DNA from 3 places in the Bacillus sp. Marseille-P3661 genome. Region 2 is predicted to be linked to each of the others. Evidence: riboswitches for the same ligand, from Rfam matches in the RefSeq annotation. Region 2 holds a riboswitch; each other region holds the start of a gene.
The links. A riboswitch is a leader RNA that binds a small molecule or an ion and turns the genes downstream of it on or off. The one in region 2 is predicted to bind cyclic di-GMP.
Positions count from the first base shown of each region.

Region 1: another riboswitch for cyclic di-GMP. It lies ahead of C1724_RS16010 (alpha/beta hydrolase); the one in region 2 lies ahead of C1724_RS25290 (DUF5667 domain-containing protein).
Region 3: another riboswitch for cyclic di-GMP. It lies ahead of C1724_RS03805 (type II secretion system protein); the one in region 2 lies ahead of C1724_RS25290 (DUF5667 domain-containing protein).

Region 1 is NZ_LT965954.1:995,867-999,150, reverse strand. Features, by position in the region: gene gmd (GDP-mannose 4,6-dehydratase) at 1-750, opposite strand, end outside; gene C1724_RS16015 (GlsB/YeaQ/YmgE family stress response membrane protein) at 985-1,239, shown strand; cyclic di-GMP riboswitch class I at 1,454-1,538, shown strand; gene C1724_RS16010 (alpha/beta hydrolase) at 1,994-2,815, shown strand; gene C1724_RS16005 (CynX/NimT family MFS transporter) at 2,830-3,284, shown strand, end outside.
Region 2 is NZ_LT965953.1:1,611,405-1,614,688, forward strand. Features, by position in the region: gene C1724_RS07495 (DUF3231 family protein) at 1-53, opposite strand, end outside; gene C1724_RS25290 (DUF5667 domain-containing protein) at 312-1,721, opposite strand; cyclic di-GMP riboswitch class I at 1,807-1,892, opposite strand; gene C1724_RS07500 (SF0329 family protein) at 2,085-2,558, opposite strand; gene C1724_RS26505 (SF0329 family protein) at 2,497-2,667, opposite strand; gene C1724_RS07505 (hypothetical protein) at 2,784-2,963, opposite strand; gene C1724_RS26360 (HD domain-containing phosphohydrolase) at 3,268-3,284, opposite strand, start outside.
Region 3 is NZ_LT965953.1:847,895-851,178, reverse strand. Features, by position in the region: gene C1724_RS03815 (prepilin peptidase) at 1-137, opposite strand, end outside; gene C1724_RS03810 (hypothetical protein) at 153-704, opposite strand; gene C1724_RS03805 (type II secretion system protein) at 778-1,230, opposite strand; cyclic di-GMP riboswitch class II at 1,353-1,436, opposite strand; gene C1724_RS03800 (type II secretion system F family protein) at 1,520-2,728, opposite strand; gene C1724_RS03795 (type IV pilus twitching motility protein PilT) at 2,730-3,284, opposite strand, start outside.

The DNA.
Region 1 (3,284 bases), on a different contig from region 2:
AGAAGTTGTTTTTCCAGTTGCAATGACATAATCTTCTGGTTCTGCTTGCTGTAACATCAACCACATAGCTGTTACGTAATCCCCAGCAAATCCCCAATCGCGTTTTGCATCTAGGTTTCCAAGTTTTAATTCATTTTGTTTTCCTAATTTGATTCTAGCAACTCCGTCTGTAACCTTCCTGGTAACAAACTCAATCCCTCTTAATGGTGACTCATGGTTAAATAAAATCCCGCTGCATGTAAACATTTGAAAGCTTTCACGATAGTTTACTGTCATCCAATGACCAAATAATTTAGAGACGCCGTAAGGACTTCTAGGGTAAAATGGCGTTTTTTCCGATTGCATTTGTTCTTGAATTAAACCGAACATCTCACTGGTTGAAGCTTGATAGAATTTTATGCTCGGGTTTACTAATCGGATCGCCTCTAACATGTTGAGAACGCCAACCCCTGTTACATTTGCTGTGAGGATAGGTTGCTCCCATGAAGTTCCAACAAAGCTTTGTGCTGCAAGGTTATAAACTTCATCAGGCATTGTCTGTTTTAATACGCGAATAAGGGAGGAAGGATCTGTAATATCACCTTCAATTAGATCTACATCTTCTTGTATTCCTAAGAAGGATAATCTCCAATGTGTCTCTGAACTTCTGCGGGCTTTAAGCCCAACTACTTTGTAGCCTTTTTCTAATAAAAATTTTGCGAGATAGGCACCATCTTGACCGGTAATACCTGTTACTAAAGCTGTTTTCATTCTAACCCCCCATTTATAAGGTAATAGTGCAGTACCTTCGTTAGGAAAAATAATAAGTAATAACGAAGGTGTATATCGCTAAGGGCATGTATATAGCTGCTTAATTGGTATTGCTATGCTATGCTAATGTTATATATATGAATTTCCCAACATGCTGTTCCTCATGGACAGTATTAAAGATAATTCGAACAAACCATACAAGACTGCATAAGATAGCAAAAAGGAGTAAAATAAATGGATCTAATTACTTTTATTTTGACTGCAGTTATGGCGTTGGTTATAGGAATCGTAGCGGATAAGTTGTCACCTTTTGGGATGCCTGGAGGTTGGGCCGGAGCTATTGTCGCTGGGTTTATTGGGGCTTGGCTAGGGCCAGATTTATTTGGGTCTTGGGGCCCGGTAGTAGCGGGTATTTGGTTAGGCCCTGCACTTATTGGGGCCATTATTGTTGTGATTGTTGCAGGGTTAATTGCGAGACTTTTTGATTAATTTTAAAAAAATATTGAAACAGTTTGACTATAAATGGATAACATAATTATTTATTAAAATTCTGCGAATGATCGAGACTTTAAACCTAATAGTTTAGATGCAAGGAAATAAAAAAATACCTTTTCACCAATTTTTCAACAAAATTTGTTACTATTGATCTATATTTCCAAGTTTGATTTTTTGCTAATATGGGTATAAGTAACACAACCGAAATCGTACGAAGTGGCAAACCTGACGAAAGTCAGTGACGCAAAGCTAGAGGGGCTAAAGTCAAACGACCATGTTCGCCAGCTACCGAATAACGATACTTCCTACGAGGTGCGATTAAGGTACATTTCAAGGAAGGGAGTTTTTACTATGTGGTTGTCCATCGCAGCAACAATGGTGTTAATTGGAGGACTATCGTATATCCAATGGAAATTAGCATTAAAATCAATGGAATAATTCATTATGGTTTAGATTTTAGGTAGTATATTAGCATATAAAAAAACGCCTTACTTCACGAACTTTTTGTTCTGGGTTAAGGCGCTTTTTATTTGAGTTAAAAATAGTACGAGTGCAATATATTCGCAGGATAAAGAAGAAGACGTTGCGGACTTTTTAGTGTCCTTAGAGAAATTAACCCTGGCATGTCTTAGAAATAGGTAAGTATGTTAGTGTAGTTTTTGGTTTTTGTTCTAGTAGCCTGAATTATTGTAATATTAAAAAAACATAGTATAATATTAACAGACTCATTATTTGGAGGATTTTAACAATGGACTCTTTTCAGGCAAGGGATAAAAGTGACCTGTTTTTTCACTATTATCCAGCAGAATCAGATAACGTGATGATCTTGCTCCATGGAATAAGTGAAGATCATAAATATTTAAGTCCGATCGCCGATTTTATTGCAAATGAAAATCTTGCGCATGTATATACACCAGATTTACGTGGTTATGGAAAGCAGTCAATACGGAGAGGGGACTTGGATTATATTGGCCAGCATGAGGATGATTTAATGGACTTCATAAATTGGATCAATCGTAAACATAACAACCCAACGATCATTCTAGCCGGCCACTCTGCTGGCGGAGGTACGACACTGCGCTTTGCAGTAAGCTCATATAGCGAGCATATCCATGGATATTTATTGCTGGCACCCTTTATTCATCCATTTGCTCCAACAACACCGAAAAAAAACGAAAATAGCAGCTCGAGTGTAAGTTTCATTAAATTACTTTCATTAATGCTCCTTAATCGTCTTAGGATTACTAAATTTAACAATTGGATGGTATATACAAATAATAAGCCCGAGCATATTCAACATGGCAGGGAAACCCTTCAACTGAGTTACCGACTATTTTTCTCTCGTTTTCCACATCTTTACAAAGATAGTCTAAAAGCATTGCATAAACCTACATTAGTACTTGTAGGAGATAAAGATGAGGAATTTGTAGCTGACCAATATCACCCACTATTTACAAAGTATAATAATGCGAAGGTACATATGATTAGTGAAGCAAATCATGATGGGATATTATCTCATCCTGTTACCTATCAAATGACAAAAAAGTGGATAGAAGAGGTATTTCAATAAAAGGAGTTTTCATAATGCAAAGTCAGACTAAAAGTCAAACTTTAGTAAATACCGAAACAAGAACAGTAGGGAAAACACTATTGTTAGTAGGAATTATTTTGGTTGCGTTTAATTTACGACCAGCGTTGACATCGGTTGGGCCGTTAGTTAGTTTAATTCGTGCAGATACGGGGATCACAGCTGGTTTAGCTGGTTTTATCACGACACTTCCGTTACTTTCATTTGGGATTCTATCCATTTTAGCACCAAAATTTGGTCATCGTTATGGTAATGAACGAATGATATTTGTTGGTTTAATGGTACTCGTAGGTGGCATTCTGATACGTTCAAGTGGGTTTATTTCATTATTATTCGTGGGAACTGCATTGATTGGGATAGGCATAGCTATTTCTAATGTTTTATTACCAGGTATTATTAAAAATAAATTTCCTGAAAAAGTAGGACTAATGACAAGTATCTATACAACGTC
Region 2 (3,284 bases):
TCATTCATACTAATCTTATTCGACCCAATTTTAATTGGCTTAATTGTTTCCATTTAGGCCACCCCTAATTCAAATTAATAGTTAATATCCCCCATTTATAAAGTCCTATTCGATATGCCCTTATTTTACTGAGCAGCCATTTAGTTGAATAACAAAAATAAGTCGCCAATAAGGGGATCTGTATCTTTATTTCTTGCACACATTTAATTCGTCATTCACATAACAAAAGAGTAGGCATCTAACCACCTACTCTCTGTCGAAATTATTCATCATCACTTTATTTCTTCACGTTGAATTTTAACATTTTCATATTAACGCTCTTCTTGTTTCTTTACTTCTTCACGTTTACGCTCGTCTGCTTTGTTCGCTGCTTCTTCTTGTTTTTTCGCAACCACACGTTGTTTTTCTTCTGCTTTTTTTGCCGCTTCTCTTGCTTTCTCTTCTTGTTTTCTAGCCTCTTCACGTTCTTTTTCAGCCCGTTTTTGGGCTTCCACGCGTTGTTTTTCCTCTTGTTTCTTCACTTCTTCACGCTTACGATCTTCGGCTTTTTTAGTTTCTTCAAGTTGCTTTTCTTCTGCTTTTTTCTTTGCTTCTTCTTCCTTTTTTACAGCCTCACGTTTTTCTTCTGCCTTTTTACGTGCATCGTCTTCACGGTCAGACACGTTTTCTTTGTCCTCGTTACGTACTTCTTTTTTAGCTTTATCTACATTTTTTGCTTTTTTAAGAGCACCTTCCACAACTTCATCGGTCTCTTCATTAATTTCTTCCATGACTTCAGCCTTTTCTTCTGCTAACTCTTCATTTAGTTCAACTAGTTCTTCGTTGTATTCTTCTTCATTTAGTTCACCTGATGCTAACTTAGTCTCAAGTTTTGCACGTTTCGTATCTGCCTTTAATTCTTTTTCTTCTAACTTGGCTAATTTTTTATTTACCTTCTCTTCAAATTTTTCTTGTGCTTTTACAATATTTTTCGCTAAAGCCTCTTTTGCCTTCGGATTTTCTACTTTATCTAATACAGTCTGTAAGGCAACTAAGTTAGCAGCGAATTTAGCTTCAAGTGCGGCACGCACTGAATCAACAGGAGCTTGTTCCTGTGCAATATCGCCCTCTACTGTTTCTGTTGGTTCTTCAGTAACAGATTTTGCTTCTTCAGATGATTGAGATTGCTCGTATTTTTCCAATGCCAATTCTTGTTGTTCAATGGCTTGTTGAAGAATCTCATTAGCTAATTCTTCCTCACCTTGAGCAAGTAAGGATTCTGCTTCTTTAATTCGCTCTTCTGCAAATGCAGCTAGCAATTCTGCCTCTTTTACTCCATCAAATGTTAAAGCCAATTGCACATTTTCCATTAGTTTTTTAGCAAAATAGAAAAAGTCACCAGGTAAAAGTGAAGAAGTATCTTCTTCAGATTGTTCTATTGTTTGTGACTCCTCTGAAGTATCATCTTCTGTCACTTCTTCTTCAATCTCAGGTACTGTTGTCTCATCTGCTAGTTCAGATTCTGTTACTTCATCTACAACTACGTCTGTTGTTGATTCTTGAGTTGTTGCATCTATTTGATCTTGTTGTACACTTTCTTCTACTTGTGTTTCAGTTGGTTGCTCATTTTCTTCCGCAAAAGCCTGTATAGTTCCTAAAGAGAACGCGAAAGCTGTCGCAACCATACTAGTAGCAAGTACATTGCGAACGTTTTTATTGAATAAAAAGTAATTTTTTAACATAAAAAAAATCCCTCCAGCACAGTTTTTTGTAAAGGAAGAATCTCGAATTAACTCTATTAAACTTGAGTCTTTTCGCCATTCTTCATTTGGTAGCCCAGCCATCATAGTGTTTTCACCGTAGATCTGTAACTTTGCAGTCTCTACCTTTCGATAGATTTGCCTTTTTCAAATGAGGAACGAACTAACTCACATATTCGCTCATCACTATTTGAATATAATATATAAGAAAAACAGGGAACTGAATAGTATTATTTTTTACCAAAAAACCAGAGGGACAGGTACAGTGTCCCACTCTAAAAATACCAATAATGGTATAAAAAGAGGTATATAGTGACTGGTTTACCCGCCCTACTTCTTAAGACGTCAATGGACCTGTCCCTCTGAACCACTCATTAATCCTTCAACATCGCATCTTATCTTGTAAAAGTCCGCAATCAAAGGATGTGTTTCTTGGGTCAATTCTAATTTTTCTAATCTTCTTTTACCTAACCTTCTATCTAACATTGAATAAGCTTTAATAATAATATTTTCTGAATTCATCGCTTCATCAATAGACAAAGTAGCATATTCCATAAAGGCTGCATAAAGAAAATAACTTTCAAAAATGTTTTGATTTATCATGATTTCTTCAGCGTCAGATGAGGACTTTATTAGTTGTTGTCGTTCTTCAGAAGCAAACATTACCTCCACATCATCATCATAAGGAATTCCTTTAAGGTTCTTTTTCTCTTTCATCTTTTGATATAGTTTCACATGCGCTATTGCATATGTAACATCAGAAACACTTAGTATTTCTTTTTTTTTCGAATGTAATCCATACCCTACTTGGACCATCATGGAAATTCCGATATACCGTTGCATAGATCTTAATACGTCCTTTTAATTTATCACATAAAAAATTTTCTAATATTGTTTTCGTCTTACTCCATTGCAATCCAATCACCATCTCTGTTTCCAGTAATTTTCTTTACATTTATTAAATATTTTCTTGACCAATCCTGTCTTTTAGCAGAACAGAGGGACGGTTTAGTACATAAATAAGCATTCTTTTAACAGGCTTAGTTAAGCCTTTAAATTTCCTTTTGCTTCATTCAACGCATTTATCAGTTGTTCTAATTCAGCTTCATTTAAATGAACCGTTACATATGATGCCATTAACCCACTACTATTGGCTTCTAATGTAGTGGTCTTAACAATTTTATCTATTCTAATTGACAGATTATCATTTTCCCATATAAACATGTATTTTTTTATTACAGGAACCAGGGGGTCAACTCATACAGTGTCCCACTTCAAAAAAAAGTAACACAAATTCTTTCCAATACTAGTAAAAGTAATAAGACCCTACTTCTGGTAAATACTATTCTTAAAACGTTCCTTTCTAATTATTACCGTCCATCATTCATTAAAACCTAACTTCAACTTGCCTATAATCACATACCAATCGCTGAACTGCTAGCTTATCCTTATTGACTAACACTAAGAAAGCATCTGCTATCTCAGGATCAAACTGACTTTTTTTCCCATCTTTTATTTGAATCACAGCCTACTCCATATTAGTGG
Region 3 (3,284 bases), 760 kb from region 2:
TCATGTTGACAGTTTGGACAATGAGAGCGTGGTTTGATGATCGACAATTTTTGCGGCACCCGCAAACCAACAACATTATAAAATGATCCTAATACAAGGCCAACAATTCCTATATAGATAAGTAAAATAAAATTCATAGGTATCATTCCAAGTTAATATTTGGGTAGAACAACATCTTCCGTATCAAGTGTATCAATCGGCACCATTGTTTGTATAGACTTTTCTCCTACTAGCGTTGGATTTGTGATTGTATTTATGATCGAAGTTTGTTTTTGATCAACTGCTGTTAAATAAATTTGATATATTACCTGATCCTTAACTTTAATTACTCTTATGTATGAGTGATCACCGTACACTTGATCAAGCGATGTTATCGAATCAAAAGATTCCGAATCCAAACCACCTTGAATATAGTTCGATTGAATTAGTGTTGTTAATGAAATATCTGTATAGTATAAAGAATGCTCATTATAGTAATCATCCCTACTAAAAGAAGGCTGTTCTCTAACAAGGTAGATGGGCATTACACGAGTGATCGCATCTACGTTGAAAAGATGGGAATGCTTTTCAGAAATTTCGATGGCACGCGCTAATAAAATATTTCCCACAACAAACGAAATTCCAATAATCGCAATCACCGCAAATGTTTCTGTTAAGGGATATTTTTGGCGATTAGGATCAAGGGAAAAAATATTTAGAATCATGTTGTGGGAACCTCCTTTTGGTGTAGATGTGGAAAACCGCATCAACGGGGTTGATGCGGTGGTCAATTCAAATTTATCCTGTTACATCAGTGCGATCAAGATCAGCTGCTTTAACACCAGTACCATCCGATCCAATATCATGGTTTGCTCCATCTAGCCATACTGAATATTCTATAATTCCAGTGGCATTTTTTTGTACATAAACTTCCCCAGCAGTATATGATCCTGTACCGGTTGGATCTTTAGGAGCAGATTCTAGATAGCCCTGACTAACTAAATCAGTCATTTGTAACTCTGTGGCAGTAGTTGTAATATTAATTCCTTCAGATGCAACCTTCAATCTTGCTGCCTCAATTAGTTGTCTTGCATTAGCAACATGTGCATCCTTTTTACTATTGTCAATTATATTCCCAATACTCGGCACAGCAATCGCTGCAATAATTCCCAAAATAACGATTACTGCAAGTAATTCAACTAATGTAAAACCTTTGTTATTCTTAAGCAGCTGTTTCATTTTTTTAATCATTTCTTCTCTCCTATTCCATCATTTGTTTGTTTTGGCTATTTTCTCTTTTTATAGCCAATTTATTTGAAAATCTGTGGTGTATTTTTGGGAAAATAAAAAGGCCAATAATATTTATCTCTATAAATAAAACTGGCCGGTTGCACTAGTAGCTCCAAATCGTCCAAGTGCCCATTTACGAACGATTCTTCATTGCTTCCAATATAATACTTTCGAACTAAATCTATTATATAAAGAATTGTTTAGATTATCTATAGAAATTTATTTCTTTAATGTGAAATTTTTGTTAAGCCTATTGAATTTGCTCGAAAATGGAAAACATTGGGATCGCAATTGCTGCTACAATACCACCGACGACAACAGACAAAAATACAATCATTAACGGCTCAATTAGCGATTTAATTTGGTCTGTTGCATGATCAACCTCTGTTTCATAAAAATCAGCAACCTTATCAAGCATCACGTCTAAAGAACCTGTTTTTTCGCCAACAGCCAACATTTGCGTAACAAGCGGTGGGAATATCCAATGCTTTTCCATTGGACCTACCATTGATTGGCCTGTTTCTAACGCGTTTCTTGATTCCTTAAGCACTTTCACGACTACTTCGTTGCCAACAATTCTTTCAACAATGGCAACAGATTGGAGAATAGGAACAGAAGTCGCAAATAAAGATGCCATTGTTCGTGTCATCCTTGCTAACGCTGCTTTTTGTAGTAGTTTACCGAAGATCGGTATTTTTATAAGTGCATAATCAATGTAATATTTTGTTTTTGGATTACGTTGCAATGTGGTAAATCCAAAGTAAGCTGCAACAACCAATAAAATAAAAACCCACCAAAGGGATTTGAAGTAATTCCCAGCATTCACAACAAGTCTTGTAATGAGCGGCAGCTCTGATCCAAATGACTGAAACATGCTAGCAAATGTTGGCACTACTGCTGCTAACAAAAATATGACGACAACAGCGGCAATTCCCCCGACAACAATGGGATAGGCCATCGCTGACTTAACTTTGGCTCTCGTATTATGCTGCTTTTCATAATAAACAGCGAGACGGTCTAAAATTTCATCCATATTACCGCCTGCTTCTCCCGCCCGGATCATATTGATAAATAGCGACGGAAACACTTTGCGATGCTTTTCAGCAACATCTGAAAAGGGATTACCTGCGCGCAAACCTTCTTCTACATCTACTAAAGCTGCATTTAAGACTTTGCTGTTTGTTTGCTGTGATAGTATATTTGTTGCATCAACAACAGAAATCCCTGCTTTTAATAAAGTTGAAAACTGGCGAATATAAATGACAAAATCCTGTAATTTTACACGACCTTCAAATAATTTAATTTCTTTATATAAAATGCTAGTTAGTTCCTCAATTGAAGTTACCGCTATTCCTTGTTCACGGAGCTGTTGAACTGTCTCCTTTTGCGAATCGCCTTTGATTCGCCCTTGAACTACTTTTCCTGTTTTATTGCGACCTTTGTAGCGAAAGTAAGCCATTCTATAAAGCTCCTTCCTGCAAATAAGGAGCGGCCATTTCTTTAGTAATATATTTGTGTTCTACTAGATCTTTAATTGACATCTCCAAAGTATGCATTCCGGCTGCTTTGCTAGTTTGCATGACGCTCGGTATTTGATGAATTTTTTCATTGCGAATTAAATTTTTAATAGCTGCTGTATTCACTAATATTTCAGTAGCTGCTTTCCGCCCTTTTTTGTCTGCAGTTTGGAAAAGGCGCTGTGAAATAATTGCGGCCAATACTGATGCTAGTTGGATGCGCACTTGGGCATGCTGATTAGGCGGAAATACATCAATAATTCGATCAATAGTTGCTGGTGCACTCGTTGTATGTAAGGTTCCTAGCACTAAATGCCCTGTTTCTGCTGCCGTAATAGCTGTTGAAATCGTTTCTAAGTCTCGCATTTCCCCTACTAAAATCACATCTGGATCTTGCCGCAAACATGCACGTAATCCATTTGCAAAATTTTGCGTGTCAAAACCTACTTCCCTTTGATCAATAATACAATAGCGGTGCTTATGTAAATATTCAATTGG